3 regions of the Priestia sp. YIM B13490 genome follow, and region 1 is predicted to be linked to each of the others. Evidence: riboswitches for the same ligand, from Rfam matches in the RefSeq annotation. Region 1 holds a riboswitch; each other region holds the start of a gene.

Evidence for each region. Region 1 has a riboswitch for cyclic di-AMP ahead of ACFX4R_RS00485 (dicarboxylate/amino acid:cation symporter). Riboswitches for the same ligand answer to the same signal wherever they lie in the genome.
Region 2: another riboswitch for cyclic di-AMP. It lies ahead of ACFX4R_RS24155 (Na-translocating system protein MpsC family protein); the one in region 1 lies ahead of ACFX4R_RS00485 (dicarboxylate/amino acid:cation symporter).
Region 3: another riboswitch for cyclic di-AMP. It lies ahead of ACFX4R_RS01145 (potassium channel family protein); the one in region 1 lies ahead of ACFX4R_RS00485 (dicarboxylate/amino acid:cation symporter).

Annotation. Positions count from the first base shown of each region.
Region 1 is NZ_JBHZOT010000001.1:95,681-105,979, reverse strand. It holds gene ACFX4R_RS00495 (CoA transferase subunit A) at 1-665, opposite strand, end outside; gene ACFX4R_RS00490 (aspartate aminotransferase family protein) at 666-2,015, opposite strand; gene ACFX4R_RS00485 (dicarboxylate/amino acid:cation symporter) at 2,124-3,359, opposite strand; cyclic di-AMP (ydaO/yuaA leader) riboswitch at 3,540-3,694, opposite strand; gene ACFX4R_RS00480 (NAD(P)/FAD-dependent oxidoreductase) at 4,296-5,765, opposite strand; gene ACFX4R_RS00475 (ATP-binding protein) at 5,983-7,383, opposite strand; gene ACFX4R_RS00470 (YjcZ family sporulation protein) at 7,537-7,722, opposite strand; gene ACFX4R_RS00465 (hypothetical protein) at 7,814-8,239, opposite strand; gene ACFX4R_RS00460 (hypothetical protein) at 8,229-8,390, opposite strand; gene ACFX4R_RS00455 (DUF4397 domain-containing protein) at 8,605-9,360, shown strand; gene ACFX4R_RS00450 (YpmS family protein) at 9,390-9,962, opposite strand; gene ACFX4R_RS00445 (SGNH/GDSL hydrolase family protein) at 9,975-10,299, opposite strand, start outside.
Region 2 is NZ_JBHZOT010000012.1:8,250-18,548, forward strand. It holds gene ACFX4R_RS24135 (NAD-binding protein) at 1-369, opposite strand, end outside; gene ACFX4R_RS24140 (TrkH family potassium uptake protein) at 762-2,102, opposite strand; gene ACFX4R_RS24145 (potassium channel family protein) at 2,119-2,772, opposite strand; gene ACFX4R_RS24150 (cation:proton antiporter) at 3,053-4,324, shown strand; gene ACFX4R_RS24155 (Na-translocating system protein MpsC family protein) at 4,634-5,011, opposite strand; cyclic di-AMP (ydaO/yuaA leader) riboswitch at 5,139-5,290, opposite strand; cyclic di-AMP (ydaO/yuaA leader) riboswitch at 5,538-5,680, shown strand; gene kdpF (K(+)-transporting ATPase subunit F) at 6,307-6,384, shown strand; gene kdpA (potassium-transporting ATPase subunit KdpA) at 6,433-8,106, shown strand; gene kdpB (potassium-transporting ATPase subunit KdpB) at 8,139-10,175, shown strand; gene kdpC (potassium-transporting ATPase subunit KdpC) at 10,202-10,299, shown strand, end outside.
Region 3 is NZ_JBHZOT010000001.1:220,878-231,176, forward strand. It holds gene ACFX4R_RS01115 (sensor histidine kinase) at 1-1,338, opposite strand, end outside; gene ACFX4R_RS01120 (response regulator transcription factor) at 1,335-2,006, opposite strand; gene ACFX4R_RS01125 (S1C family serine protease) at 2,229-3,503, shown strand; gene ACFX4R_RS01130 (peptidyl-prolyl cis-trans isomerase) at 3,500-4,402, shown strand; gene ACFX4R_RS01135 (Lrp/AsnC family transcriptional regulator) at 4,677-5,132, opposite strand; gene ACFX4R_RS01140 (carboxymuconolactone decarboxylase family protein) at 5,253-5,711, shown strand; cyclic di-AMP (ydaO/yuaA leader) riboswitch at 5,827-5,971, shown strand; gene ACFX4R_RS01145 (potassium channel family protein) at 6,096-6,755, shown strand; gene ACFX4R_RS01150 (TrkH family potassium uptake protein) at 6,759-8,078, shown strand; gene ACFX4R_RS01155 (YjcZ family sporulation protein) at 8,405-8,485, shown strand; gene ACFX4R_RS01160 (YjcZ family sporulation protein) at 8,673-8,759, opposite strand; gene ACFX4R_RS01165 (tetratricopeptide repeat protein) at 8,934-9,431, shown strand; gene ggt (gamma-glutamyltransferase) at 9,840-10,299, shown strand, end outside.

The DNA of each region.
Region 1 (10,299 bases):
GGAACAATATAATCCACAAATACACCTGACGTCATCACGTTCTCTGGGTCAATGTCCCCAAGAGGAACAATTTCATCCACTTCAGCGATAGTTATACGACCTGCCATTGCCATTAACGGATTAGTGTTTCGAGCGCTTTTATCATAAAGCAAGTTGCCGAATGGATCTGCTTTTTTTGCATACACAAAAGCAACGTCGGCTGTGAGCGGCTTTTCCACTAAAAATGTCTTGCCGTCTACTTCCACTTTTTCTTTTCCAAATTGAATAATGTCATTTTCTATTCCTACATCAATCAGTACTCCTCCGAGTCCAACTCCTCCCGCTCGAATCCGTTCAGCAAGCGTTCCTTGAGGAGAAAACTCAACTTCCAGCTTTTCTTCTGTCATCAGCGTTCCAGCCACTGGGTTCGACCCAATATGAGAAGCAATCAGCTTTTGAATTCTTCCTTGGCTTACCAATTTTCCCGCACCAATATGAGGAAAGCCTGAATCATTACATATCAATGTAAAATTTGATTTTCCGCTTTCAATCAGACCATCAATGAGAGAAGGCGGGCTGCCTACTCCTCCAAATCCTCCTATCATCAACGTAGCCGCATGATCCACGTATTCAATCGCTTGTTCCACAGTTGTGATCTTTTGAAATGAGTTTTCGACCTTTGTCACTCATTTCACCTCATTTCTCTGTTTTTCATTTTGCACTTCATGCAATGTTTTCGAAAGCAGATCGACCGCTTCATCAAGCTGACGATGAGTAATCGTAAATGGTGGCGCAATAATAATACCGTCTCCTTCTACTCCGTCTGTTCCTGCTTGTGAAGGATAAAGGAGAAGACCATTTTTTTGGGCTTTACTTATTACGCGTGCCGTCATATTTTCCGAAGATGAAAAAGGCTCCTTCGTCTTTGGATTTTGCACAAGCTCAAGACCAACTAGTAAGCCTTTGCCACGTATATCACCAATGATAGGGTAAAGAAGTTGAAGCTTCTTCAATTCCCCTACTAAATAGTCTCCTTTCAGCGCTGCTTCTTGAACAAGATCATGCTTTTCAATATAGGTTAAAACAGCTATCCCTACAGCGGATGACAGCGGATTAGCGCTTAGCGTATGTCCGCTCATAATTAATTTGGATCCGTTCATGATAGGTTCAATCGTTTTGCTGCTAGCTAACGTAACGGCTATTGGTGTATATCCTGCTCCCACTCCTTTTCCAAGCGTCATGATGTCTGGTTTAACTCCCCAGTGCTCATACGCAAACATCACGCCTGTACGCCCAACTCCAGTCATGACTTCATCCGCAATCCATAACACATCATATTTATCGCAAATTTCTCTTATCACTTCATAATAACCGGGAGGAGGTGTAAGCGCTGCTCCGGCTGCTCCTACAATGGGCTCTGTAATAAAAGCAGCAATATGTTCAGGGCCGGTTCGTTTGATAACTGTTTCCAATTCGCGTGCACAAGCAAGATTACAAGATGGATAGGTTTGATGAAATGGACACCGATAGCAATAAGGAGGCGAAACCGAAGGATAATCTTCAAGCAAAGACGAGAAGCGTTTTCGTCTTCCAACGTGCCCTGACATAGACAGAGCTCCTATTGTAATACCGTGATAGCTCATCCAGCGTGACAAAACCTTTGTTTTGGTTGGCTTTCCTTGCTCTTGAAAATGCTGAATTGCCGTTTTCATAGCCGTTTCAGTCGCTTCTGTCCCGCTGTTAACAAAAAAGCTCCACTGGAAATGATTGCTGCTTAATTCACATAGTTTCTTAGCTAAGGCTTCTGTTGGATCACTTGTAAACTGCGACCGATATACAAACGCAACTTTCTGTGCCTGATCGGTCATCGCATCAATAATTTCTTTTACGCCGTGTCCAATACTTGCTGTAACTGCCCCCGACGAAGCATCTATGTACCTTTTTCCATCTTGGTCGTACAAATAAATTCCTTTTCCATATGAAATAACTGGGTAGTCGTCGTCGAGCAGCGGCTTTATTACATGAGTTTTATTCATTTCCGCACTCTCCTTTCAAACATACACTCTTATTAAACTGTATGCTGAAACGAAGAGTTTCTTGCCAATAAAAAAAGCCCTAGCATATAGCTAGAGCTTTTACGCTTATTAAGCTGATTGCGTTACAGATTTATCGATACGCTTTGCTTCTGACTCAGCCACAATAACGGCACACGCAGCGTCTCCCGTAATATTTACAGATGTACGAAGCATGTCAAGCAAGCGATCAATTCCAATAATCAATCCGATACCTGCTACAGGCAGACCAACCGAACTCAATACCATTGCTAGCATAATGAGACCAACTCCAGGCACACCTGCTGTACCAATACTAGCAAGCACCGCTGTCAATACAACCGTCACAAGAGCACCCAGCGACAGGTCAACGCCGTATACTTGTGCAATAAAAATAGTCGCTACACCTTGCATAATTGCCGTTCCATCCATGTTAATGGTAGCACCTAACGGCTGAACAAAACTGCTGATGGACTCCGGGACACGAAGATTTTTTTGAGCCACATTCATTGAAATCGGAAGCGTTGCATTACTGCTTGATGTACTGAATCCAACTGTCATCGCAGGAGCAAAACCTTTAAAGAATTCAATTGGGTTACGTCTGGCCATAAGAGCGACTGATCCCCCATATGTTACGATTGAATGGATAAACAGTGCGAGCACGACTACAATCATGTACAGCCCCATCGCTTTAATTGCCTGCCAGCCTTGACTTCCGACCGCTGTTGCAAGAAGCCCAAATGTTCCGTAAGGAGCAAACTTCATCACTAGATTCACAAGGTACATCATCAATTCATTGCCTTGCTCAAGTAAATTGTAAAGCCCTTTTGTTTTACTTCCAAGCATCGTTATACCAAAACCGATAAAGATAGAGAAAACGATAAGTTGAAGCATATTCCCTTCAGCCATCGCTTGAATTGGATTGACTGGAATCATATTTAAGAATGTTTCTCCAACCGGCGGTGCTTTTTCGGCTTCAAAAGAAGCGTTTTTTGTATCAAAAGATCCAAATGTTCCTGGTTTAATAACAAATGCTAATAATAAACCAATTACAATAGCAACGGTTGTTGTCACTAGGAAGTACGAAACTGTTTTAGCCCCGATTCTTCCTAGTTTTTTAGGATCTCCTAAACCTGCTACACCTAACGTGATAGAGAAAAACACAATTGGTACAACAAGCATTTTAATTAAGCTTAAGAAAATTTGGCCAAGCGGTGTAAACAAGTACTTGTCCAGCGGAGCAAAAGCACTTGGAGCAAAAGCGTTAATTAACACTCCTACAACAGCACCAGCAATTAGCGCGATAATGATCTTTGTCGATAGCTTCATAGATTTACCTCCCGTAAATAAATTATATTAGAATGATTCTAACTACTATACTTATTTTACCATGCATTGAGAACGATAACACTCAAAATATACAATATATTAAAAATTTTCAGATTAATAGTTTAGGAATATTTTTAGCTATACAAAAAACCATGAGAATATCATGGTGTCATAGACCTGTTATTCCCTCACTGAATGCTTACGGAGTTAGCTGTCGGATTCGGGTACGTGAGTTACCCTACTTGATTCATTCAAGATTCACCCCAAGTACATTACGCACAAATATGGGTCCCCCGTTCTCTTATAAAACAAAAGAGATTAAGCAAATAATTTTCTTTAATATTTTTGCATGATAATAATTGTTACTTTAATTAAAATTCATTTTATATGTTTCTGTCAAGTTTTTATTCAAGAATAATGCATGATTTTATCATAAAAAGTTGATAATTGTTATATTTTAAAATTTTTACATTATATTTCAATAAACCACAAATACTTATTTAACAAGACTTACAATCTAATGGATAAAAAATTAATTCAAAAAATAGTTTGCAAAGTGAACTTTCTTCTCATTAACTCCCATTCATAAATTTGCATAATTATTCTAATATCCGTGTACTTTATTGCTTTCATAAATATTTTACTCATCAAAAAATAACTCTTTTCAACTGTTGATTTTATCCTTGTATTGCTTGATATACCCTCCCTAAAATTTCACTGAATTTATTGATGCAAAGAAATGGACATTATCAATTCGCCTTATTGTATTTAATTCTGTTCACGATAGAAGGATGGATTCTGTCATACTTTTAAAAAAAGAGCGGGTAATTATCATATAAAACTATCGGAGTTGGAGCGGTACAAGTTCTTTACTTTTTACTTAGTCGCTCTCGTTATTTAACACATAAAAAAAAGAGGCCGTGACGGCCTCTTTTTTTATACAGTAACAGGTTCAGAACTTGCTTTGCGATTCTTTAATTTTTCAACAATGTCACGCGCTACCCACACACCGCACGCACTTGCCTGCGCGAGCCCTCGCGTAATACCAGCTCCGTCTCCTCCCACGTATAAACCAGAAATTTCAGTTTCAAACTTATCGTTTAACTTCGGACGGGCGGAGTAAAATTTCGCTTCCACACCGTAAAATAGCGTATGTTCAGATGCTAACCCAGGCGTTACATGATCCAGTGCTTCTGTCATTTCAATTAAGCTTTTCATCGTATTATAAGGAAGCACTAAGCCCAAGTCACCAGGTACAGCTTCTTTTAACGTTGGTTCTAAAAAGCCTTCTTTAATTCGAGTCGCTGTTGAACGACGGCCCTTTAAAATATCTCCATACTTTTGAACAACTAAGCCCCCGTTTGACAGCATATTAGCTAATCTTGATACTTCGTGCGCATATTCGTTCGGCTGATCAAATGGATCCGAAAATTTATGAGAAACAAGCAGCGCAAAGTTCGTATTTTGACTTCCAAGCTTCGGATCTTTGTATGCGTGTCCATTTGCTAACATAATACCTGAATGATTCTCTACTACCACATGTCCTGAAGGATTGCTGCAGAACGTTCTGACTCTTGTACCTACAGACGTATTGTAAATGAATTTCCCTTCGTACAAGTGCTTGTTGATTTCTTCCATAACAACGTTGGATGTTTCGACTCGAACGCCGATGTCCACTTGATTGTTAATCATTTTCAAACGACGTTTTTTTAGTAAGTCGCTCATCCACTTCGAGCCGTCTCGACCTGGTGAAACAACCACTTTATCAGCCGTAATTCTTTCACCATTCTTCAATTCGATACCGCGCACGATATGCTGACCGTCTTCTTTTTCTGTTATTAAATCGGCTACTTCCGTTTTATACTGCATATCAATTTTTTCTTTTAAGTATTCATAAATGCTTTTTAAAATTTCCAAATTTTGCTCTGTTCCTAAATGACGCACCTGGGCACGCAATAGCTTTAATCCTGCTGCGTATCCGCGTTTTTCAATTTCACGAACTTTATCAGTTAACGGATCCGTAATCGTATCGGTTGCTCCGTGTTTTAAATTAATTTCATCCACATATTTAATTAAATCTACCACCTGTGATTCAGATAGATAATCCGTCATCCAACCTCCAAATTCACTGGTGATATTAAATTTCCCGTCTGAATATGCGCCGGCTCCACCAAAACCATTTGTAATAGAACAAGCCGGCAAACAGCCAGCAAACTCTTTTTTGCCAACCGCAGGCGGACATTTTTCAATTTTTTTCTGAAGAATCGGACAATTACGTCGATAGATATCGTGTCCTTTATCGATTAATAAAATAGTTGCTTCCGGTAATTTTAACGTTAACTCATAGCAAGTAAAAATCCCAGCGGGTCCTGCCCCTACCACAATAACATCATAATTTGAGTTCATTGTACATTCTCCCATCATCTTTTTTCTTTGGGTAAAAGATAAAAGTTATTGACCGAATTTTCTTTTTTTATTATCATTCGGTTATTTTCTAGCCATTTGATAATATATCAAAAAAAAATCCTTTAGTCAACAATATACACGAACATTAAAATAAAATATTTAAAAAACATTCGCTTTTATTCCGAACAAATAAAAACCAGTGAACGAATAGCAAGCGCTATGAAATGTTCACTGGTTCTTTAATGTACGGAAGAGCAATTTCTACTTTTGTTCCTACTCCTACTTTACTCGCAAATGAAATATGCCCTTGATGCTGTTCGATTATTCGGTAGCTAATCATTAACCCTAGCCCCGTTCCTGTTTGTTTAGTGGAATAAAATGGCTCACCTAGCCGAGCTAAAGATTGCTCATCAATTCCACAGCCTTCATCCTCGATAATGACCATGCCGTATTCATTTCTTTTCTCAACGGTGACTTTAACTGTACCTTTGCTCATTGACTCAAGCGCATTTTGAATTAAATTAATAAAAACTTGTTTAAGCGCATTTTCTTCACAAAAGATTGTAATCTCATCACTAATCTCATTAATAATACGACAGTTTTTATAATTGGCGTGTGTATCTAATAGTAATGTCACATGACGTATGATTTGATTGAGACTTTTGGGGTGGTATGAATTTTCAATTTTAGGCTTGGCCAGCGTTAAAAATTCTTGAATAATGGATTCGACGCGATTCAATTCTTCAAGCATAATATCATTGTATTCTTCGTTGTACTGTTTCGATGCTTTTAACAGCTGAATAAACCCTTTAATCGCCGTCATTGGATTACGAATTTCATGTGCTACTCCTGCCGCTAACTTGCTCACCATTGTAAGCTTTTCAGATTTGCTTGCCATTTCATCATATTTTTTTCGATCCGTTACGTCGCGAATAATATACTGAATGGCATCCTGTCCTTCAAACTTAATTTTGGTTGCCGAAGATTCAATAATGACAACTCCTTTTTTAGTCAATAGTTTCACATCAACACGCGGCCTCACGGACATTCCATTCATCAGCTGAACCATTCGTTCTTTTACGATTTCTAAATGTTCGGGGTGAATAAAATGAAGCCAAGGACGCCCGATATACTCTTCTTTTTTCTCGCCGCCAAGAAGTTTAACACCAGCAGGATTCAAATATTGAATTCTGCCTTCTCTTGTTACAATAAATGCATCTTGACTTTGCTGGACAAACTGCTTATATTGCTTCATTTTTCGAATGACTTCCTCTTGTTTTTCAATACTTGAGGAAAACTCTTTCCACTGAACAACTAAGAGCGGAATATCCCCTTCCGTGCGCTGAATATGGATGTGCATCGGAAACTGCTGATCTACTTTTTTCTTAAGTAAAACAACTTCTTCCTCTTGCTTTCTTAACGGTTCCACTTCATGCTTTTCAATAAAAAAGCGATTTGGCTCTTCAAATACATTACAGGAAAGAAGTCGTTCTTCCGTCGTTTTAAAAAGGTGGCAGCACGCTTCATTTAAAATTTGAATATCTCCATCCATATTCATTACGAGCATTGGTGTAAATGACATTGAAAATAGCTGTTGAAATACTTTTTCCTTTTCCATATATTCACCTTCGCTTATTGAGTTACTAGCTATAGTATAATATGGTAAATGTTGATTTGGCAAAATTTTTTTATTATTTAAACAATTTATATGCAAGTTTGTCCTTTTCTATCTGTTATAAAAAGCTCGCACATGCGAGCAAATGAGGCCTAATCAGCAAAAACAGGTGCAGCCAATGATGATTAATAAAATAAATAGCACAACAATTAATGCAAATGACTGACCCGTTCCGCAATGATGATAACCGCCAATTGGATAGCTAATTGGATAGTGGCAAGTATCATATAGGTGGTGATAGCCTCCGTGATGGCATGGGTCGTAACAATCGTAGTTATACATAGCAATCTCTCCTCTTGTTTTTTTTATTCATTTCGTACACTGTACTTTATATGCATTAGTTGATTGTCCTGTATGTGCATTCGCCCATTTTTTACTTTCTCTTACGCCATATTCGCCTTTTGGGCTGCAGCGTATACGAAAACAACAAAAGTAAAATACTTCCCATTACCAGTAACGTAGTAAACTCTTTCATAAATCCAATAATGCCCCCTATATACGGGAGATGGTATGCGTAGCTTCCAATCACTTTAAAAGAAGCAGGCAAAGAATCTCTTTGAGCTGTAACCAGTACATCAAGCTCTTGATTATGGGCCAGTACAAGTTCATTCTTTGAAGAAGATGATTCGTCTCTAAAGACAACTATATCTCCGCGATGCAGATGGTGATAATCCGTTTCTTGAACGGTCACGGTGAAACCAAATAGACTTGGAAATGTACTAACAAATAAAAATGTAAAGCAGATAGCATAAAGAACAAGTACATATCGAAACGCAGAAAACATACATTTATTGATCATAGGTAATCAGCTCAATTCGCTCGGTTACTTTATTTAGCGCGGGGGTAATGTGAATAAATGAAGTAGAGCGCTCTGTAAATTGAATTAAAAGTAGCAGCAGTAAAAAACTTAACATAATTAACCGTAGCATCCGAGCATAAAAATCGCGCATGCTCTCACTCCTTTTTTCTATACTAATTTCGGTCGTACAATAAGCCTTCAGTCAATAATTTGATTCAGTATATGCACATAGAGGGCATTTGGCTCATTGTTTCTTCTTGGAGGTCTCGGGAGTGATCAGTGATCGGCATAAATTATGAGTTTTAGCATATGTTTGGTTACGTATGGAAATGTTTTTATACTCCGACAATAAGGGAGCTGAACATATGGCTAATTATTCCTTTGATCAATATATTAAAAAAGCAATGAAATACGATTTTCTAGCTAACTACTATAAGTATAGTGATCCATCTAAGCATATTCATTATTATCAAAAGCATTTGTACTATATCCAGCAGGCCATCTTAACTTCTTCTGAAAATACGAATCTGCGCGTAAATCCGCCGCAAATTCGTATACTTCACGCTTCTCCAGATTCTCCATCTGTAGATATTTATATTAACAACAAACGAGTGATTCGCAACTTAACTTATAAACAAGAAACAGATTATATTGAATTACAAGAACCTGGAAGATATACAATTTCTATTTATCCCGCTGGAGAAACGGGAAGACCTGTTTTAACGGAATCATTTACATTTGAAGGAAACCAAAATTACACGGTAGCGGCGGTAGATGAGCTAAACAAGCTTGATTTATTGTTTATCTATGACAATACGGATGTACCAAGTGGAGAAACAAAGCTTCGGTTTGTGCACCTTTCTCCGGATGCTCCTGCTGTGGATATTGCGGCTAGAGGCGGAGACGTCATTTTTTCTGGAGTGCAGTTTAAAGAAGTCACAAAATATTTGCCTTTATCCCCCATGCATGTTCAACTTAGTGTGCGCATAGCAGGAACCAAAAATGTAGTACTCGAAATCCCGGCACTGAACCTTCGCCCGAATCGAACATATACAGTATATGCCGTCGGATTTGCTAAGAACCGTCCTGTATTAGAAGCGCTGATTTCCCAAGATCGTTAACAAAAAAACCTTCCAAATTGGAAGGTTTTTTATTCACTGCGCGAAATTAAACGTACGCGAATATCATCATTTTTCAAATCAAACTTTTGTACTTTTACAGCAAAATCACTCTCTAACTTCATCTGCTGTAACGCTACGTATACTGATTCATTCTTTGGATCAATCGTTACCCATTCTGGTAGCGCAAAGTTATTATTTACGTATCGAAGCACTGTGCGGACAGGAAGCTGCAGCTTTCCAACAGAAAGTGACTGCTGTTCAAGCACAATATCTCCATTTTTTTGTACGATTGGATCAAATGTCATTCGAATATTAATGTCATCGCCGAATACTTGAATCGTACCGTCTACTCTTACTACATCGGTGAGAGTAATTTTGTAGTTAAGCGGCTGATTCTTAAATTCTTTCTTTAAATATTTATCAATCAGTACATTTAAGTCCGCTTTTTTAGCCAAAATAGTTAGTTCTGCGTCTCCTTCTACTTTTTCAGAGGGAGTTGGATTGGCCTTGTCAACCGGTTGAAAAATAAACGCAATAATAAGGATAGCCCCTAGAACATTAATCCCTAATAACGCGATAAATAGGGTTTTCCACTTCTTCATATAACAATCTCCTTACTCGTTCCCACTCTCTTTCGTGTTTTTCTCTTTTTCATCAGATGTAACTTCTTTTGCTGTTTCCTTTTTCTGATCTCCAACGAGAGGATCTTCTTCCTCCATTGATTTACTAATGCGTTCAGCCATTAGTTTGTACCCTTTTTTATTAGGGTGAAACTCGTCTTTCCCTAATAAATTTACGTCTGAATCATAAAAAATATCATCAATTTTTACATAACTTACATTATCATATTGAGAAGCAATTTTCTCGCTTGCCGCATTCCATTCATTAATAACGACATTAATTTCTTTCACATCACTTAACGATTTAAAGAATGGATTA
Region 2 (10,299 bases), on a different contig from region 1:
TACAATCTGTTTAGAAGTTAAAATTTCAACAACACTGTAAATGGAAGGATTCTGCCCTTTACTAGCTATAAGCGATATGAGAGATTGTAAATCAGCTTCCTCCTCTGTTTGGTGTGCATTAGCTGTTATAAGTATTGTTGTTGCGTACTTTATGTTTGCCTTTACTAATGTCTGTGAATCTGTTGGATCTCCCTTAATAAAATAGACATACTGAGATAAGACTGAAGGTGTTTCTAGTGTATTATCAATCAGGACGATTTCATTTAGAAACAAAGACTCTTCAAGGTAAGTAAAAAGGGTTCTAACTCGTTCATTCCAACCAATGATAATAAAATGATTATTTCCTTTATATATAAAATTATCTCCCATTAAAGCACTCTCCTTTAAAATCATAAGGCATATAAAATAATTAAAGAGTGATTCACAAACTTAGTTTCAAATACGATGAGTGGTACTAACTTAATACGTCAGAAAGAACATACCCAACATATTCTACAGTGTAATTGATTAAAAATCTCTATCATTATTATCTCCTGTTTTTTTGAAGATAAACTAGATAACATCATTGACCAATTTATACGTTTAATGCATCACTTGTTACAATAACTTATTCTATCTAAATTATTTTCTAATAATGTTTTATAGTGGTTTTTAATAGAAATTGATTTTATTTTGCTGAATAAATAGATAAAAAAGAACGCTCAATATACGAAAGCGTTCTTTTTTGAAAACCATTTTTTTATAAAAGAAGATGAGATTATCTATCCAATCATAATTTTTCCTTTTGGATAATGGAATGGATCTCCTTGGCGACGAAGTGTAACAGCAAATGCAATGGTTAAAGGGCCAACTCTTCCAGCAAACATGGTTAATACAATGATTATTCTGCCGATAGGTGATAAGTCTGGCGTGAGTCCCATGGAGAGCCCTACTGTTCCAAAAGCCGAAACCGTTTCAAAAAGAATCATTAAGAACTCTTTTCCAGGTTCTGTAATGGTCAATAGCATCGCTACTACAAAGACAATAAATAAACCAATCGAAGTAACAGTGAGCGATTTATAGATCACATCATAGGTAACTTTCCTTCTAAAAAAGTTTACATCTTCTTTCCCTCTAATCTGCGACGAGACTGCTCCTATTAGAGTCGCAAAAGTAGTTGTTTTAATCCCTCCACCCGTAGAACCTGGAGAAGCACCAATAAACATTAGAAAGATCGTAAAGAATAACGTAGTTTGAGTTAAATCAGGGATGTTTAATGTATTAGCGCCTGCTGTACGAGGTGTAACAGACTGAAATAATGAAGCTAGAACTTTTCCTGACCACGATAATGGCTGTAAAGTTTTCGGATTATTGAATTCTAAAAAGAAAACAATAATAGTACCGGCCACCAATAAAATGCTAGTGGTTGTAAGGACAACTTTTGTATGTAAAGAAAAACGTTTAGTATGACGGTATTCGTACAATTCATTTATCACAATGAAACCAATACCTCCGAATACAATTAATGTACAGACGACTAGGGTAACAAGTGGGTCATCTACATACCCCGTTAAACTTCTGAATTCTCCCATTAAGTCAAAGCCAGCATTATTAAAGTTGGAGATAGCGTGAAAAAAACCAAAATAAATGGCTCTTGAAAGTGGCATGTCAAATGAAAATCGAATCGCTAATAACAGCCCGCCTAAAAATTCAAATACAAGGGTGAAAACTAAGATTCTCTTCACTAGTTTAACAATCCCCTCGATTGATACGTTATTAAGCGATTCCTGTAACAGAATCCTTTCTTTTAAAGAAATACGTTTTCCTAAGATAAAAGCAAACAATGTGGCAAATGTCATGAAACCTAGTCCCCCAACTTGAATAAGAGCGAGGATAACTAATTGTCCAAACACAGTAAACGTTGTCCCTGTATCTACTACTACAAGACCGGTCACACAAGTAGCAGATGTAGAAGTGAATAGTGCATTGATCCATGAAAGCCCTTCTCCATTCTTAGTAGCTACAGGAAGGGTCAACAGAAATGCCCCTAATAAGATGATGAGGACAAAACCAGTCACCAATACCTTGGGAGGATCTAAAAAAAACGTTCTTTTTTTTCTCATCATAAACCCTCCTTTATTAAACGTTTTCTTCAAAATGTTTTAAACCTTGATTATCACCTATGACAATTAATTTGTCACCTTTTAAAATTGTTTCATGAGCAGAAGGGGAAATGATCATCTTGTTTTCTCTTTCAATACCAATAACATTACATCCATACTTTGCTCGTGCATCTAGATCAAACAAATTTTTGTTATGTAGTTTACGTGAAACTATAATCTCAACCAAGCTATAATCACGAGACAGTTCAATGTAATCAATAATTGTTTCAGATCCAATGTGGTGAGCGAGACGCTTCGCCATATCGCGTTCAGGTTGAATAACACGATTAGCACCTATTTTTTCTAACACTTTTTGATGATAATGATTGGCAGCCTTGACCAAAATTTCTTTGACGCCCAGTTCTTTCAATAATAATGTAGCGAGAATACTGTTTTCAATATCGTCTCCAAATGAAACAATGGCATAATCAATATTAGAGATACCAATAGCTTTTAAAGCATTTTCATCAATAGCATTTGCTTGTGCAACATATGTAGCCTTATCAGCATATTTGTTTACCACTTCCTCATCTTTATCTACGGCAATCACTTCGACATCCATTTTAGAGAATTCTTCTACTAAGGTACCTCCAAAGTTTCCTAACCCAAGTACCGCAAATTGCTTTTTCATCTTTTCTCCTCCTTTCGTAATTCTAAAAAAAGAATGAAAAACTAATATAAACTGCGAATTAAAGGATCAATCCTTCTTTTTATTAAGCTTTTAAATTTTCTAGTAAATCCCTTTATCAGAATATAAATATTTGTATAAGAAGAGTAAACAGATAAATGAAACTTATATCTTAAATTTCTCATTTAGCCTTATAAATATTCTCAGAAGAATGATTCGTTATTATTTTAAGTTCAAATGTGCAACCTAAGAGGTATAAGAAAGAAGCAAAGGAGGAGAGATGATGGAAGCTAGTGTTATGAATATTGTTCAACATGAACTATATATGATTACGATGGTGTTTCTATTTGGTTTAATAGCCATGAAAGTAGCAGAGCATATTAAGATTCCTGATGTAGCACTTTTTATGATTGTAGGAATCTTGCTTGGACCATCCGTCTTACATCTAATAACAGCACCAATTAATTCTGTAGCCTATCAATTCATTATTGTCTTAGGTTCTATTTTAATTCTATTTGAGGGTGGAAGCGCGATTCAATTGTCGATATTGAAAAGAGTATGGGTGACTATTTCTCTTTTATCCATAGTAGGAGTAGTGGTAACAGCAGCAGTTGTAGCCTTTACCGCATTTTATTTATTGGATGTGCCGATCCTATATGCCTTTTTACTCGCATCTGTTATTGCATCAACAGATCCAGCGACGTTGATGCCTGTTTTTAAACAAATTACTATTCGAGAAAAAGTCAGACAAACGGTAGAAAGTGAGTCTGCGTTTAATGATGCAACAGGCTCTATTTTAACGTTCACCTTACTAGGTGTCATTCTAGGAAAAACAGAATTATCATTTTCTTCAAGTGTATGGAGTTTTGTTCGTGAAGCAGGAGGAGGAATTTTAATTGGAGCCATCATAGGTTTCCTAGGTTCTATTTTAATCTCCGAACATAGGTGGGGACTTTTGCAGAAATATAATACCATTGTAAGTCTAGTTGTGGCCATTAGCGCTTACTTAGCAGCTGGGCTTATTGAAGCAAGTGGATTTATGGCGACCTTTACAGCAGGCCTAGTTTTAGGGAATTCTCAACCACTTTTTCGTCTTTATATTTCAGATGAAACGAATTCAACGATCTCTCACTTTTCAGAAACCTTAACTTTAATCATGAGAACTCTTATTTTTATGTTGTTGGGTACTCAAGTTAACTTTAACATCTTAGGTCAATTTTGGCTTCAGGGGATACTAATCGTTCTCGTCTTTATGTTTGTTGCAAGACCACTTACTGTCTTACTATGTACACTACCCGATCGGAAAGCAAAGTGGAGTTGGAATGAGATTGTCTTTATGTTCTGGGTTCGTGAGACAGGCGTTATTCCGGCAGCTCTTTCAGGAATGATTGTGGCAGCAAATATTAAATATGCAAATGAGATCTCATCTGTTACCTTTATTGCTATATTAGTGACGATTCTTATACAAGCCAGTACAACTGGTTACGTGGCCAAAAAGCTAGGGCTTATTTTGAAAACACCTATACATAGAACTAATTCAGAAGAAACTACCTGAACCAAAATGAGGTAGTTTTATATCTGCTACTTTGCTTAATCCTGCACACCGTTTGTATATGGACATTTTTGAAAGATAAGCCCATACCTTTATTGAGATGGGCTTTATCTATAAATAGACAAGAAACAGAGTTATATTATTCAGCTTTAGTTTAAAACTGAGAGTGTGTCAATACAATGTAATAGTATTTTATAATGTAATAGTATTTTATCGGGAGTTGTAGTAATACCATTGTACCTAAAACTTTAAGATTACTTGCTATTGTCTTGGGAATTTCACACCAGAACCACAGAAAAGATTAAATACGATTTAACCTTTCGAATTACCAAATAATTTGGCTATATTCTTATCCATAACAAATACTTCAATTCGTTCACCTGTTTTTGTACTAGTATCACTATGACTAGATAACACCTTACAACCAGTATGTTTTTCAACAATTTCTTTAAAATCTTCACTATACATTTCTCGTAGAACTTGTCTCATTTTCTTAACAAGTCCTTTCCCTACATCATGATTGATAAGGTGTTTTTCTTCGACGGTCAAAACTCCTTTGAATCGGAGCAAGATCATATCCTCTACAATGTAAGTCTTTGCCTCTTGCGGTCCGCGACCAATTAGTTCCCTTTGAAACTTAATAAATGCCTCACTTAGTTCAGTCTCTAGCTTTTTCTTAGATTGTCCCACAGTTTTCCCTCCGAAATTCCTTTTTCTTATACTAGTAAACAAAATAAAAAAGACCCGAGAAGAGGACTCTTTTTGTGGATTTTAGATACATTGAAATAAACTGTAGTCTCTAAAAACACAATCAGGAACAATCTCTCTTCAAACGCTTACGGGGTTAGCTGACGGGTTCGGGCATGAGAGTTGCCTTACTCAAATCATTGAGATTCACCCCATATGGATTAATTCCACTTTATTTTTGGTTCCCCCGTTCTTTCGAGTAAGATTCAGCGATTCAAGCTAATTCTTTTGTTAAAACATCAATTATAATAATTAATTATATTGAAATTGTAAAGGAGAATTTTTATTTTTTAAGAGAGAGGAAGTATATTATAGAGAAGCATGTCATAAGTTTAATAGTAGTAAATAAAATAAAAAATAAATAGTTATCATAAGGTACATTTTTAATTTTAAAAAGATTACGTAATTTTTTTCAACTCTCTCTTTACAAGCAAAATTTATAGTCGTATAATCAAGGCATCAAATTAAAGAAGAATATCGGCCTAGTCCTGAATATTCAGGAACGGAGGAACCAATCAATTGGGGTTAATTCTACAGATTGTAGAAGGGATGAGATTACTCTTTCGCCATCCTACCCGTCAGCTAACTTCGTCGGCTAAAGCGAAGGAGGTCAATAGACCGCCTATTTATTTCGGAGGGCTTTTTATTGTTTTTTAACAATGAAATGCTTGTTCGATAATGTATTGCAGGTCTTTTTTGTTTGCTCAAAAATTAAATACAGCTGTCTGTTAGAAAAAGAACAGGGAGACAGAATGCAAAGAGAGCTTTATGCTAGCTAGGCATTAGGTAGACCAATGAATACTTTTCTTCCACAGTTGGATTGTCTAAAGAATAATAGGACTGCTATATCTTTATCTCTAAAGATGTAGTTTTATTACCTATTGGTTTCTTTGTCATTCCACAGGGAGATAAGTAGGCATTGGTCTATTTTTTGTTCTTAGGTTTGTTTCACATTTGTATGGGAAGTAAGCAGAAGAACAAGATAATGACCAGTTAGATAAATACATGCTTGGAAGGAAGTAGGGCTGAAAAAAATACGTTTATATATAAAAACAATGGACCGTTGAATATTTACTAGATTTATAGGGTTACTTTATTTTTAAACAAATTAAGAGAAATGAAGAATGGAGAGATAGAAGTGTTTAACGACTTTGTTACGATTGGACTTTTGGTTGCAACCTTTGCTCTTTTCTGGGGATTTACTTTATTTTGTGAGAAAGCATAAGGAGGATATTGATATGCTCATACCAGCAATCATTGGAGTAGTCATGATTATTTATTTGTTATACGTACTCATTAAGCCTGAGAAGTTTTAAAGAAATTAAAGAGAATGAACAATAAGTGGGAGGAAAATAAAAATGACTATGGGACTCATACAGATAGTCGTGACTTTACTTATCATTGGTCTTCTAGTAAAGCCAGTAGGCGTCTACCTTGTGAAAGTATTTGATTATGAAAGAACAGGATTAGACCGTCTTTTCGGACCAGTAGAACGATTCATCTATCGGCTAATTGGAATAAAAGAAAAAGAGAGAATGGGGTGGAAAAAATATGTATTTGCCGTGTTACTCTCTAACTTCGTCATGCTAATGTTGATGTATATAGTTTTTAGACTGCAGAAGTACTTACCATTAAATCCCGATGGAATAGATAATATGTCTTCACCATTAGCGTTTAATACAGCAGCTTCTTTTATAACAAATACTAATTGGCAAGCTTATAGTGGTGAAAATTCACTTTCGTATTTGTCACAGATGATTGCTATTACATTCCCAATGTTTACATCAGCAGCCACAGGATTTGCTGTTGCTATTGCATTCATTCGTGGTTTAGTAGCTCGTCAAGATAATCTTGGAAATTTCTACGTTGACTTAGTGCGTTCCATTATACGTGTATTCTTGCCTTTATCTTTTATTGTAGCTTTATTCTTGGTTTTTCAAGGAGTACCTCAGACACTTCATGGTGCAGCTGATGCTACAACACTAGAAGGCGTTAAACAAACTATTACAAGAGGACCTGTTGCTGCATTAGAATCTATTAAGCATATTGGAACAAATGGTGGTGGATACTTTGGTACAAATGCCGCACATCCGTTTGAAAATCCAACCCCATTAACCAACTTTATTCATATCCTGTGTATGATGCTATTGCCTACTGCATTGGTATATGCATTTGGGATTATGATTAAAAACAAACGACAAGGATGGACTGTATTTGCAACAATGGGCATTATGTTTATAACGTTTCTTACAGTTGTTTTTATTGCTGAATATAACGGTACACCAACACTAAATGCACTGGGCGTACACGGGAATATGGAAGGTAAAGAAGTTCGTTTTGGGATTTCAGAATCAGCTTTATTTACTGCTGTGACCACCGCAGCTACGACTGGATCTGTTAACAATATGCACGATTCTTTAACTCCAATTGGTGGACTCGTCCCGTTAGCGCAAATGATGTTAAATAACGTATTTGGGGGGAAAGGGGTAGGTTTATTAAACGGATTACTTTATGTCATACTCTCTGTATTTATTTGTGGACTTATGGTTGGTCGTACACCTGAGTTTTTAGGGAAGAAAATCGAGGCTAAAGAAATAAAACTAGCTTCTATCGCCATATTAATACATCCTGTCATTATCCTTGTTCCGACAGCAATGGCCTTATTTCGCCCAGAGTCAATTGCTTCAATCCTGAACCCAGGGTTCCATGGAGTATCAGAAGTTTTATATGCTTTTACGTCAGGAGCTGCCAATAATGGTTCAGCTTTCGGAGGTCTTACATCGAATACAAACTTTTATAACATGGCAATTGGTTTAGTTATGTTATTTGGGCGATACATTGCCATTATTGCCATGTTAGCAATTGCTGGATCATTAGCGACTAAGAAGGTTGTTGCTTCAACTTCAGGAACATTTCGTACCGATACGCCTTTGTTTACTGTTATCCTAGTAGTCATCATTCTAGTTGTGGGGGCATTGACGTTCTTCCCAACACTAGCACTAGGGCCAATAGCAGAACATTTAGGAATGTTTCAGTAACATGGAACGGTAACAAATAAGGAGGATGCCTTATGGCGATTGAGAATAAACCAGTATCAAAGAATATTATCTTTCAAGCAATTATAGACGCATTTAAAAAATTGAATCCATTAGTGATGATTAAAAATCCTGTTATGTTTGTAGTAGAAGTCGGAACCTTAATTACACTTATCCTCTCCATTAAACCAGATATCTTTGGCGTGAGTACAGTTGGACGCGGATACAATACGGCTGTTTTTCTAGTCCTTTTATTTACCGTATTGTTTGCAAACTTTGCTGAAGCACTTGCCGAGGGGCGAGGTAAAGCTCAGGCAGATACACTACGAAAAACAAAATCAGAAACGATGGCGAAAGTAAGACAAAAAGACGGTTCTTACAAGGAAGTTTCATCTACATCATTACATAAAGGAGATATTGTACGTGTAGATACAGGTGAAATTATACCTTCTGATGGTGAAATTATTGAAGGTCTAGCATCTATCGATGAATCAGCTATTACAGGTGAATCTGCACCTGTGATTAAAGAAGCTGGTGGCGATTTTTCTTCTGTAACTGGAGGGACAAGAGTAGTTTCCGATTATATTATTGTTAAAATTCAAACCGATCCTGGTGAATCATTTCTCGATCGTATGATTTCGTTAGTAGAAGGAGCAGCGCGTCAAAAAACACCAAACGAGATTGCTCTAACAACACTACTAACAGTATTAACACTCATTTTTTTAGTTGTCATTATGACGCTTGTTCCAATTGCTGATTATTTAAAAGTTAAGTTAGATGTAGCAACATTAATCGCACTTCTTGTTTGTTTAATACCTACTACAATTGGAGGATTACTTTCTGCCATTGGAATTGCAGGGATGAACCGTGTCACTCAATTTAATGTGTTGGCTATGTCAGGGAAAGCAGTAGAAGCTGCTGGTGACATTGATACGATGATATTAGATAAAACAGGAACAATTACGTTCGGAAATCGAATGGCTAGTGAGTTTATTCCTGTAGCGAATGTTACTAAACAAGAAGTTACGTTAGCAGCTCTAAAGGCATCTGTGAAAGATGAAACACCAGAGGGACGCTCCGTGGTGGAACTTGCCCATAAGCTAGGAGTGAACTGGAATGAAGATTATAGGAATGCAGACGTAATCGAGTTTACAGCAGAAACAAGAATGTCTGGTTTGAACTTAAAAGATGGCACAGTGATTAGAAAAGGAGCTGTTGATTCCATTAAGAAATACGTTACTGAAAATGGTGGAGAGATCCCCTCCGATTTTGAGGAAACTGGAAATGTAGTTGCAAAAGCAGGAGGAACGCCTTTAGCAGTAGCTATTAATAATCAGATATACGGAATTATTTATTTAAAAGATACAGTTAAGCCTGGATTAAAAGAACGGTTTGAAGAACTAAGGGGCATGGGGATTAAAACAGTCATGTGTACAGGGGATAACCCATTAACAGCAGCTACTATTGCAAAAGAAGCTGGTGTAGATGAATTTATAGCAGAGGCTAAACCAGAAGATAAAATAGAGGCAATTAAGAAGGAACAGGCGCAAGGTAAACTTGTAGCTATGACCGGTGATGGAACGAATGATGCTCCAGCTTTGGCACAAGCAGATGTTGGACTCGCTATGAACTCTGGAACAATGGCTGCAAAAGAAGCCGCAAATATGATTGATTTAGATTCTGATCCAACTAAGCTTATTTCAGTCATTGCGATTGGAAAACAATTACTTATTACAAGAGGAGCCCTAACCACATTTTCTATTTCTAATGATATTGCTAAATATTTTGCTATTATTCCAGCATTGTTTATCATGGCAATTCCACAGTTGCAATCTCTTAATATTATGCATTTAGCATCACCTGAATCAGCATTGCTTTCAGCCTTGATATTTAATGCTATTATTATCCCTCTTCTTATCCCAATTGCAATGAAGGGAGCAAAGTATAAAGCAATGGACGGGAACAAGCTTCTTTCTCGTAATTTGTTAATTTATGGACTGGGTGGTGTAGTTGTTCCATTCATTGGTATTAAGATCATTGATATGGTTGTATCTATATTACACCTTGCCTAATACAAGAAAAGTGGAGGAGAACATTCGTGAAATCATTTATAGTCGCATTACGGACAGCAATTGTTTTAATGATAATTTGTGGATTAGCTTATCCTTTAGCTACAACAGGGGTAGCTCAGGTTTT
Region 3 (10,299 bases), 130 kb from region 1:
AGTAAGTGAAAACGTTACTCCAGTGTTCGTGTTTTCAGCCGTAATTGCTCCGTCGTGCATCGTAACAATACGCTTTACGATACTTAAGCCGATACCGAATTCACCGTTTGCTCCTTTTTTAAACGGTTCAAACAAGTGTTGAAGCACGCTTTGATCAATCGGCGGACCATCGTTGCTGATTGTACATTGAACGTTCGTTTGGTGTTTAGCAAGTGAAAGTGAAACCTTCGTCTCGGCATAGCGCAGCTGATTGTCGAGTACATTTTCAAGAACTTTTGTCCACAGTTCTTTATCTCCTTTAATCGTTGCGTTTGCGTCGTCAAATTCCCACTGTATTTCAGGGCGCCTCCACCGCAAGCGATCCACTACTTCATGAAGAAGTGCAGTAAAATCAAAGTCATCTTGTGCAAGCTGATGAGTGGACATATAGTCAAGTTTGGTTAAGTAAAGCAAATCGCGGATTTTTTTCTCAAGATTTTTGGATTCATCTTCAATAACTTTTACCGTTTGAGATAAATCACCTTTTGGATAAATGCCGTCTTGAATCGACTGAGCGTAGCTTTGAATCACCATAACCGGTGTTTTTAAATCGTGTGAAATATTTTGAAGCAGCGTTTGCTGTGCTTCATCTTTAGATACGAGCCTTTTGCGCATTTGCTCGATGGAGGCGCCTAGCTTGCCAATTTCATCGGAACGGTTGACTGTAACGGGCTCATGCCAATTTTGTTCGGCAATTTTTTTTACATCTTTTTCAAGTGATACAAGCGGCTTGCTTAAATATCTTGATAGCCAAATAGATGGAAGCCAGCTGAATAGAAATACAATTGAAATTACAAGAAGCAGCTGTTTAAACAGAGTAGAAGTGAGCGCGTTGCGATACGTATCCCACGAAAATGAAAGCAAAAAAGCAGGCTGTCCGTTTACGCTTACTTTTCGAATTACATAAAAAAGCGTCCGGTTGCCAAGATCTTTTTCATAGCGAGCGACGATTTTTCGCTGACTGATTGCATCTTCCTGTGCTTTTCTCAAAAAGTCTTGAGGCAACACCCGTGATGAAAAATACGAGATATCCGCATGTTCAGGTAATAAAATATGATCCACGGTTCGATTTCCAAGTGTTGGTTCACTGTCTTCGTTGCTAAAGTAGTATTCACCTGAGCGGCTTGGCAGTCCGTATTCTTTTAAAATATGCTGTTCATTTTCAATAGTGGTATAAATTTCATTCGTGAAGAACTGCCTGAGCGTCGTTGGGAATAAAATAGCGAGCAAAATTGAAATAAGCAGTAAAATACCGGAGATGACGAGCCAAATTTGAAATGCAAGCGACTTGTTTTTCATGCTTTCATCATCCGGTATCCATATCCATAAATCGTTTCAATTCGTGCTTGCGGCATTTTTTTACGCACGCGTCTTACTAAATCATCCACCACTCGGTCTGTGCCAAAATAATCTTCTCCCCAAATGAGATTCAGCAGCTGCTCCCGTGAAAAAGCCTGTCCAAGGTCTTTTGAGATAGTGACAAGAAAATCAAATTCTTTAGACGTTAAATCAATCGGCTTTCCATCTTCACTGACTGTACGGGTATGTAAATCGATTTCATAAGGAGTCAGCGTAATGGTATCGGTTTTCTTTTGATTGGAACCATATACGCGGTCTAGCAGTTTGTTTGCTCGAATAACTAGTTCACGAGGCAAAAAAGGCTTTGATAAATAGTCGTCGCTGCCCATCTCAAGCCCAAGAACCCGGTCAATATCGGCATCGCGGGCTGAAATGAAAATAACAGGCACTTGGGGCGTTTGCTGCTTGATTTCGCGAATGAGCTGATACCCGTCAATGTCAGGCAGCATAATATCTAAAATCCACAGATGCGGAGGAGTTGCAATCATTTCTTTGGCGTCCGTGCCGTTAAAAAATGAGCGAACGTCCCAGCCTTCTTTTTGAAGGTAAAGGGTTAAAACTTCGTTTAAATTTTGTTCATCCTCTACTAAATATAGTGTAAAGCTCAAATTTGACACCTTCCTCTGAATATATGAAAATTAAGGTAAATAAAGCATATTACGCCATATGTGCGCGTTTCTTTAAAGGTCTATGTACCCGCTATTATACTACGTGTTTACTGTTATAAAGAAATTTTTCACAATTTCACACATTGTTTTGATACTTATCCCAAACTTTTATTTTATAGTATAGATAACATAAAATTTGCTACGTTAAAAGGAGTGTTTTTCATGGATCCACGTGATTATGAAAGAGAGCAAGAACGAAAAGAAGAATATGAAAACCGCCAGCAGCGATACGATCAGTATCAGCCTGCGTCATCATCACAGCCTCCAAGAAGACGCTTATTTCCAGTGATTGCATCTTCTATCGCCGGAGCAGTACTTGGAGGAGGAATTGTGCTATACGGTGCTCCGCAGCTGGGGTTAATGGATTCAGCTGATACGCAAACAGCGAATCAAACAACGCAGACTCAAACGGCAACAACAACGAGCACAACGCCTCGAACAGTAAGCACAACCGTGAATCAGTCAGATCTTGTTTCAGTTGTAAATAAAGTATCAGCTGCTGTTGTAGGCGTGAACAATATTCAACAGCAAACAAATCCATTTTCTGGAGATACCCAAACGCAAGAAGCAGGAACGGGTTCCGGTGTTATTTTCAAAAAAGAAAATGGAAAAGCATACGTTGTGACCAATAACCACGTTATTGACGGCGCAAGCGAAGTAGAAGTGTCACTTTCAAACGGACAAAAAGAAAAAGCTAAGATTGTCGGAGCTGATGCGCTAACGGATTTAGCGGTGCTTGAGATGTCTGACAAAAATGTTGAACAAGTGGCGAAGTTCGGGAAATCATCGGATTTAGTAGCGGGTGAAACGGTGCTTGCAATCGGAAATCCTCTTGGTGAACAGTTTTCTCGTACGGTCACACAAGGTATCGTGAGCGCAGCAAAACGCTCTGTCCCTATTTCAGAAAATTGGAACGTAGATGCAATTCAAACGGATGCGGCGATTAATCCAGGAAACAGCGGCGGTGCACTTATCAATTCTTCCGGTGAAGTAGTCGGCATCAACAGTATGAAAATTTCAGAAGACAATGTAGAAGGCATCGGCTTTGCTCTTCCAAGTGATGAAGTGCAGCCGACGATTGAACAGCTGATGAAAAATGGGAAAATAACGCGTCCATATATGGGGGTAGGTCTTCAAGATGTAGGTCAGCTTTCAGCTGCAACAAAACAAAACCAGCTAGGCCTAACAAGCGATACGTCTGAAGGAGTTGTCGTAACGACGGTTGAACCATTCTCTTCTGCTTCTGATGCAGGTTTACAATCAAAAGACGTGATTGTTGCCATCGATGGAAACGAAGTCAAAACATCCAGTGATTTACGTCAATATCTATACACAAAACGTAAAGTAGGAGACACGGTAAAATTAGACGTGTATCGAAATGGAAAAAAACAAACTATTTCTCTGAAGCTTTCAGAACAGCAGGATAACAATGGATGAGTTCAACACCGTTAAAGCTGCTGCTAGCAGTATTAACAGCGTTCGGATTTTTAACCGGCTGCGGAGGGAAGCATTCAAACACGATGTTTCCTTCTGTAGAAATTAGTCAGCTATCTTCTACCAAAGAACTGGAAGCGTATGAGGGAGGCAAGGTGACAGGAGCTGAATTCAACCGTTTTTTAGCCGTTGAAGGGTTCTTAAATCCAGATGCTCCTCTAAATGATACAAGCTACCGCAAAGAGTTATTGCGGCAGCTTGTTATGCAAAAAATCTTAATTTCCCATCTAAAGACAAGCGATAAAGTACAAAAACAAGTTGAGGATATGTGGAAGCAAATTAAACGCTCATATGACGAGGATACAAGAAAACAAGGTTATGAAGTGTTAAATATTCGTTCCAGTGATGTAACCAACCAGCTAACGAATCAGTTTAAATTAGAAGAATATTTCCGCAAACAAATTACGTCTGATGAACTAACTGCTTACTATAAACGTATTGAAAACGATCTAACGCGCGTATCTTTTACGCAGCTGGCTTTTTCCACTTTACATGATGCCGCTGCCGCTGCGGCTGAACTGCAAAAGGGAACATCGCTTCAGGACGTTCAAAAAAAATATGCTGAATTCCAGACAGTGAGCAAAATAGAGAATGCTGATAATCTAAAGCTTTCAAGTCTATCTCCTTCTTTTATAGATGTTTTAAAAAAACAGCACATCGGAGAGAGTAGTGAGCCCATTAAAATGGGTAAAGTTTATTATATTCTTATTTTAAAACAAAAAGATAAAAAAACGGAATCAGAAGTCAAAGAAGAAATGATGAAAGAACTTGTTTTGAATCATATCAACCGGTATATCCAGGATCAACTGCCAAGGTTTCACGTGACGTTCAGCCTTAGGTAGTTTCCTTTTATATAGATTGATTGTTTTCAAAAAACAAGCAGGTAAAAGAGCTTTCTATTAATAGAGAGCTCTTTTACATTTTTAAGTAGACAGAAATGCCGGCACCTGATAAAATGAAGTTGTAAAACTTTCATTATTCGGAAAATTTATACCCTCCAGCTTTGGAGGGTTATTTTTTATGCTGTTGGACGAATAAAAGAGGCTGGGACAAAAGTAGTGTAATGGAAAGAAGATCCGAACGATGATTCGTTCGGATTTTTTCGTTACGTTTCAATCACTTTTCATCTTTTAAATGACTCAATAATGCAGGAGCCATCTCTACGTGAGAAAGGGCGATGTGTGAAATCGTTTTGGCATAAGGTGTAATTTCGTTAATAAATTGTTCGAGTATGTGCAGGTGAGGAAGCTGAAGCTTTGTAATAAAGCAGGCTTGCCCGGCGATGCGTTCACAGAATAAAGCGTAGGGATACTGAGAAATAAATCGTTTAAAACGCTCGTGCTCTCCGTTTTTCATCGTTACTTCAATAAAACACGACACGGGCAAATGCAGCTTTTCATAATCAATATCAATCGTATACCCTTTTATAACGCCAAAGCTCTCTAGCTGCCTTACTCGCTCTGCCACCGAAGGAGGAGACAAATTAATTTGTTTTCCTAGCTCTCGTAAGGAAAGGCGGCTGTTTTGCTGCAGCGCCTGCAAAATCGATAAATCAATTTCATCAATTTTCAATTGAAAACCTTCTTTCTCATTAACGTTTCATTTGATTAGTAATAGTCGATAAGATGTTTTATATGTAATCTGAAATTTCCATTTTTCTTACTATAATAATTAAAAAGGAGTGAGTGAAAAATGGCAAGAGTTTTGTTAGCAAACGAAGAGGGAACAAATTTTGAAAAAGCATTGAATTTAATTCCGCATGTAAAAAGATTGTATGATGAGCTTTACGACACGCTTTGGAACAGCGATATAGTAGAAAAAGAGACTAAGGAAAAAATAAGGCTTTATCTAGCAGGTGTTAACGGCTGTGAGACGTGTATGAGCATGTCATATGTAGGCGATGAGACGCTTAATCAAAAAGTGTTAAGAGAAAAAGAGCTGGAAGAAAAAGATCGCCTGCTGTTTCGATTTATTGATGTATACCGGGTGCGTCCAAAGGAGTTGACGGATGCTGATATGAATCAATTAAAGAAATTTTACAGTGATACGCAGCTGTTAGAGCTTTTAGCTGTTATTAATTTATTTGATCAATTTCACAAAATGATTGTCAGTTTAGATTTATACGATTTTTGCAGCTTGCAGGGCAAGTGAGGTCTTCCCTAAAAATATCTTGACAGACAAAATCCACAGGAGTAAGATAGCTTTCGTGAAGTGAAATGTATCATGAATCGAATCGATTATTCTAAAAAATAGATCATAGACATTTGAATAAAAATCGCTTAATCCATTACGGAGCGGAGGACCCATTATTTACGCACATATTGTGCTCCGGGGTGAATCCTTAAAAAGGTAGGGTTACTCTTAAAACCCGAACCCGACAGCTAACTTCGCAAGCGTTTTGAGGGGGAAGAGTGTGAAAAAACACAGGAGCCTTCCTGTGTTTTTTTGCGCTTTTTTTAAGAAAAAGATGTAATTTTTTAGAAAAAGTATAAGCTAAGAGAACACACAGCAGTTGAAGAAAGGAATAAATACATTATGAAAAAACAGTTTGCTGTATTGGGATTAGGTCGTTTTGGAGGCAGTTTGGTTGAAGAGTTTGCTAATCTGGATGTGGATGTGCTCGCTATTGACCGCAATCAGGAGGTAGTAAATAAATTTAGCAACTCAGCTACATATGTTGTGCAGGCGAATGCAATTGATGAAGCTAGCTTAAAGGGGCTAGGTATTCGCAATGTTGATCATGCTCTTATTTCGTTTGGGGATGATATCGAAGCGAGCGTGCTCGCAACGATGCTTTTAAAAGATATGGGCGTTAAGCAAGTATGGGTAAAAGCAGTAAATATGTATCACCAAAAGGTGCTGGAGAAAATAGGAGCGGACAAAGTCATTCATCCTGAGCGCGATATTGCTAAGCGTATTGCTCATCACGTGGTGTCAGAAAAGATCATTGATTACATTGAACTGTCAAAGGATTATAGTATTGTCGAAATTGTGGCCTCTAAGAAACTTCATAATAAAACGCTGTTTGATTTGAACATTCGTGCCAAGTACGGCTGCAACATTATCGGCTTTCAGCGAAAAGACGGGGAAATGGTGATTTCGCCTACCGCGCATGAAATAATTGAACAAGGAGATATGCTAATTGTTATCGGACATAATCGCGATTTGAACCGTTTTGAAGAAGAAGGAGTTTAACTTATGAAAAAACAAATCATTAAACTCACCCCTCCGCAGCTGCTTGTCTCCATTTTTGGCGGAGGAATTATTATAGGTGCTCTTCTATTGATGATGCCTGTTTCTACTACTGAGCCCATCCGGTGGGTAGACGCCCTTTTTACGTCTACTTCCGCGATGACAGTAACCGGCTTAGCTGTCGTAGATACAGGTACGCGTTTTACCGTCATTGGTCAAACGATTATTATGCTGTTAATTCAAATAGGCGGTCTTGGCATTATGTCATTTGCCGTGTTGATTTTTATGATGCTAGGTAAAAAAATTGGATTTAAAGAGCGTATGCTCGTTCAGCAGGCATTAAATCAAACGAGCATCGGCGGAGTTGTCCTGCTAGTTAAAAGACTGTTTATCTTTTCATTTTTAATTGAGTTTGTTGCACTTATCTTTCTAGCGATACGCTGGGTTCCGGAGTTCGGATGGTCTAAGGGGCTGTTCTTTAGCTTGTTTCATTCGATTTCGGCTTTTAATAACGCAGGGTTCGGACTATTATCTGACAGCCTGGTTCAGTATGTAGGAGATCCCATTATTAACATAACGATTTCTTTTTTGTTCATTATCGGTGGATTAGGGTTTACCGTCCTTGCAGATATGTGGGTAAAAAAATCCTATAAAAAGCTAACGCTGCATTCGAAAATTATGATCATCAGCACGTTTGCGATTAACGTGGTTGCCATGCTTTTTATTTTTTTCTTGGAGTACAGCAATCCACATACGCTCGGAAGTTTGTCATTAGGAGACAAAGTGTGGGCATCTTATTTTCAAGCTGTAACGACACGTACAGCAGGTTTTAATAGTATCGATATAGGAAGTTTGCATGATTCCACTATATTTTTAATGGTTATGTTAATGTTTATTGGTGCAGGAAGTGCTTCAACAGGAGGCGGTATCAAACTCACGACGTTTGTGGTGATTATTTTTTCTGTATGGGCATTTTTACGAAGCCGGGAAGATATTGTGCTATTAAAGAGACGACTTCTTCCTCTTCACGTGTTTAAGGCACTAGCCATCACGATGATTTCAATTATGTTTGTATTTGGGGCCATTTTCCTGTTAAATATTTCGGAAAACCTGCCGTTTGTAAAAATTATGTTTGAAGTTGTTTCTGCATTTGGAACAGTAGGTTTATCGATGGGAGCAACTCCTGAACTTTCGTACTTTGGACGCGTGATTATTATCTTTATCATGTTTTTAGGAAAAGTGGGGCCATTAACGCTTGCGTTTTCATTATCTAAGCAAAAGCGTGAAGCCGTTCGTTATCCAAATGAAGATATAATGCTGGGGTAGAAAAATCGCCTTCGATGAGGCGATTTTTTTATATTATTTATACGTTCAAGACATATAAGAGGTTACGCACAAAACAGTTGCGATGAATAAAAAGAAGGCAAAGACAAGAACAATGGGCAATTTAGAATGTCGGCGCATTAAAGGCCCCCCTTTTTTATAGTAAAAAAATCTCTTACTATATATAACGAAAGAAACAAAAATATGATTCACTTTTTTGACGAAATTTGAAGGTTTTTCTCGTTAAAAAAATCCGCACCCCTGTCCTAAACATTTTGCCAAGCTGTTGCATACACTAAAAGCAGATAACAGGAAGTGAGGGATGGTACGTGGGAAAACAAAATTTTGCGTTAATCGTTGTGTTATTTGTTTTACTTGTTATTGTAGGTGCGTCTGGCTTTCGCTTTTAAACGTTAACTTTATTTGCGCATAACCCCCGTCAAAAAGGGCATACTAGGCGGAAGTAAAAACCAAAAATTTCTTCAATATTGCCGAACAATGAGTTCCTCTACTCATTCATCTAATCGGTATGTAGCCATGCGAAAGCATGGTTTTTTTTGAAATAAGAGGATGAATGATGTTCATCCCCTCTAAAAATTAGTAGTAGCAAGAACATCCTACGATTACTAATAGAATAAATAAAACAACGATAAATGAAAAACCAAAACCGCCTTTTGCGCCCATATGTGTAACCTCCTTTAATAAAATTCTCTATATCCTATGTACTAATTGGGTTAAGTGATTGAGAAATTTGCCTATTTTTTAACGGTAACGATCTTTTGAGAAAAATGAAGAACACTTACTTTTTTCATTTGTGCAGAAATCCTTTATGATAAAGAGGAAAAGGAGGGCAAAGTGGTGGGAATACATGTAGAATACGTCATGAATCAGCTAGAAGAGGGTAAGTGGAAAGAGATCAAACGTGAAATTCAACAAGAAATGAAGAAAAAACCTCAAGCATCTGATTTGTACTGTTACTTAGCAGTTTGTTTAGCAAAGCAAATCGAAGAATCAATTATTTTTGAAAAAATGGTATTAAATTTAGAAATGGACAGAGCTCTTCATCAGGCATTAACATTAAATCCATCTTCAAGCTTGGCGCATTTCGTTCGAGGAATAAAATACCGGGAAACTCCGCTTATGTTTGGAGGGAATTACGAAAAATCGCTGTCTTACTTGCAGCGGGCCCAAGATCTTGGTTTTGAAGGGGTTATGCTGCCGCTCGAACTCGCAAAAACCTATATTCAATTAAAAGAAATGGAAAAAGCGAAAGAACAAATCGCTTATGCCCGGGAAATCAATCCTACTCACGCGGATATTAAAAAAGTCGAAAACATGCTGCAAACAGGACGGTGAATCAAAAGTCCTGTTTTATTTTTGGTTTTTAGGAAACATATGCTGATTTTCATAAAGAATTGCTTTTTATATAATAATAAGAATATTTGTAGAAATTTTAAGAAGTGCATGTAAGTCCAACGACTTCTTAACTGCTAGATTTTCTATATTATTAGAGCGTTCAGTCTACATAATTCCAAAAATAGTAAGAAACTATCAGCCTATGGATAAATTGTTAGAAAATATAGATAATTGTAAATGAATAGAGAAAAGTTAAACATGCGACTAACTAAAAAAAGCAAAGGTCTGATTTACTTTGCTTTTTATTTATACACATATGTAAAAAATATCATAATAAACCAATTTATTCTTTGTGAAATCCATCGTTTCAGACGATGTGAAATAATGTATTTGAAGGAGGAGACCCAGGTGAAGGTTATGAAGATGTTGGTTATTGCATTATTTAGTTTAAGTTTAGTTGTCACACCAGCTGCTGCTGAAGTTCCGGGTGTCGACCATTCAATGAAACGAGGTGCTACACAAGGAATTGTAGCGGCATCTCACCCGCTGGCTGCTGAAGCGGGAAGGAAAGTTTTAGCTGAAGGCGGAAATGCTGTGGACGCGGCAGCTGCCATTCAATTATCTCTCAACGTTGTGGAACCGATGATGTCAGGTATCGGCGGCGGCGGCTTTATGATGATTTATGAAAAAAAGAAAGATAAAATTACGATGCTAGACAGCCGTGAAATGGCACCAGCTGATGTCACGCCTAAGCTGTTTTTAGATTCAAAAGGAAAAGTCATCCCTTTCAGTAAGCGTCACATAACAGGAAAAGCAGTTGGAGTTCCTGGTACGCTAAAAGGAGTAGAAACAGCCCTTAAAGATTATG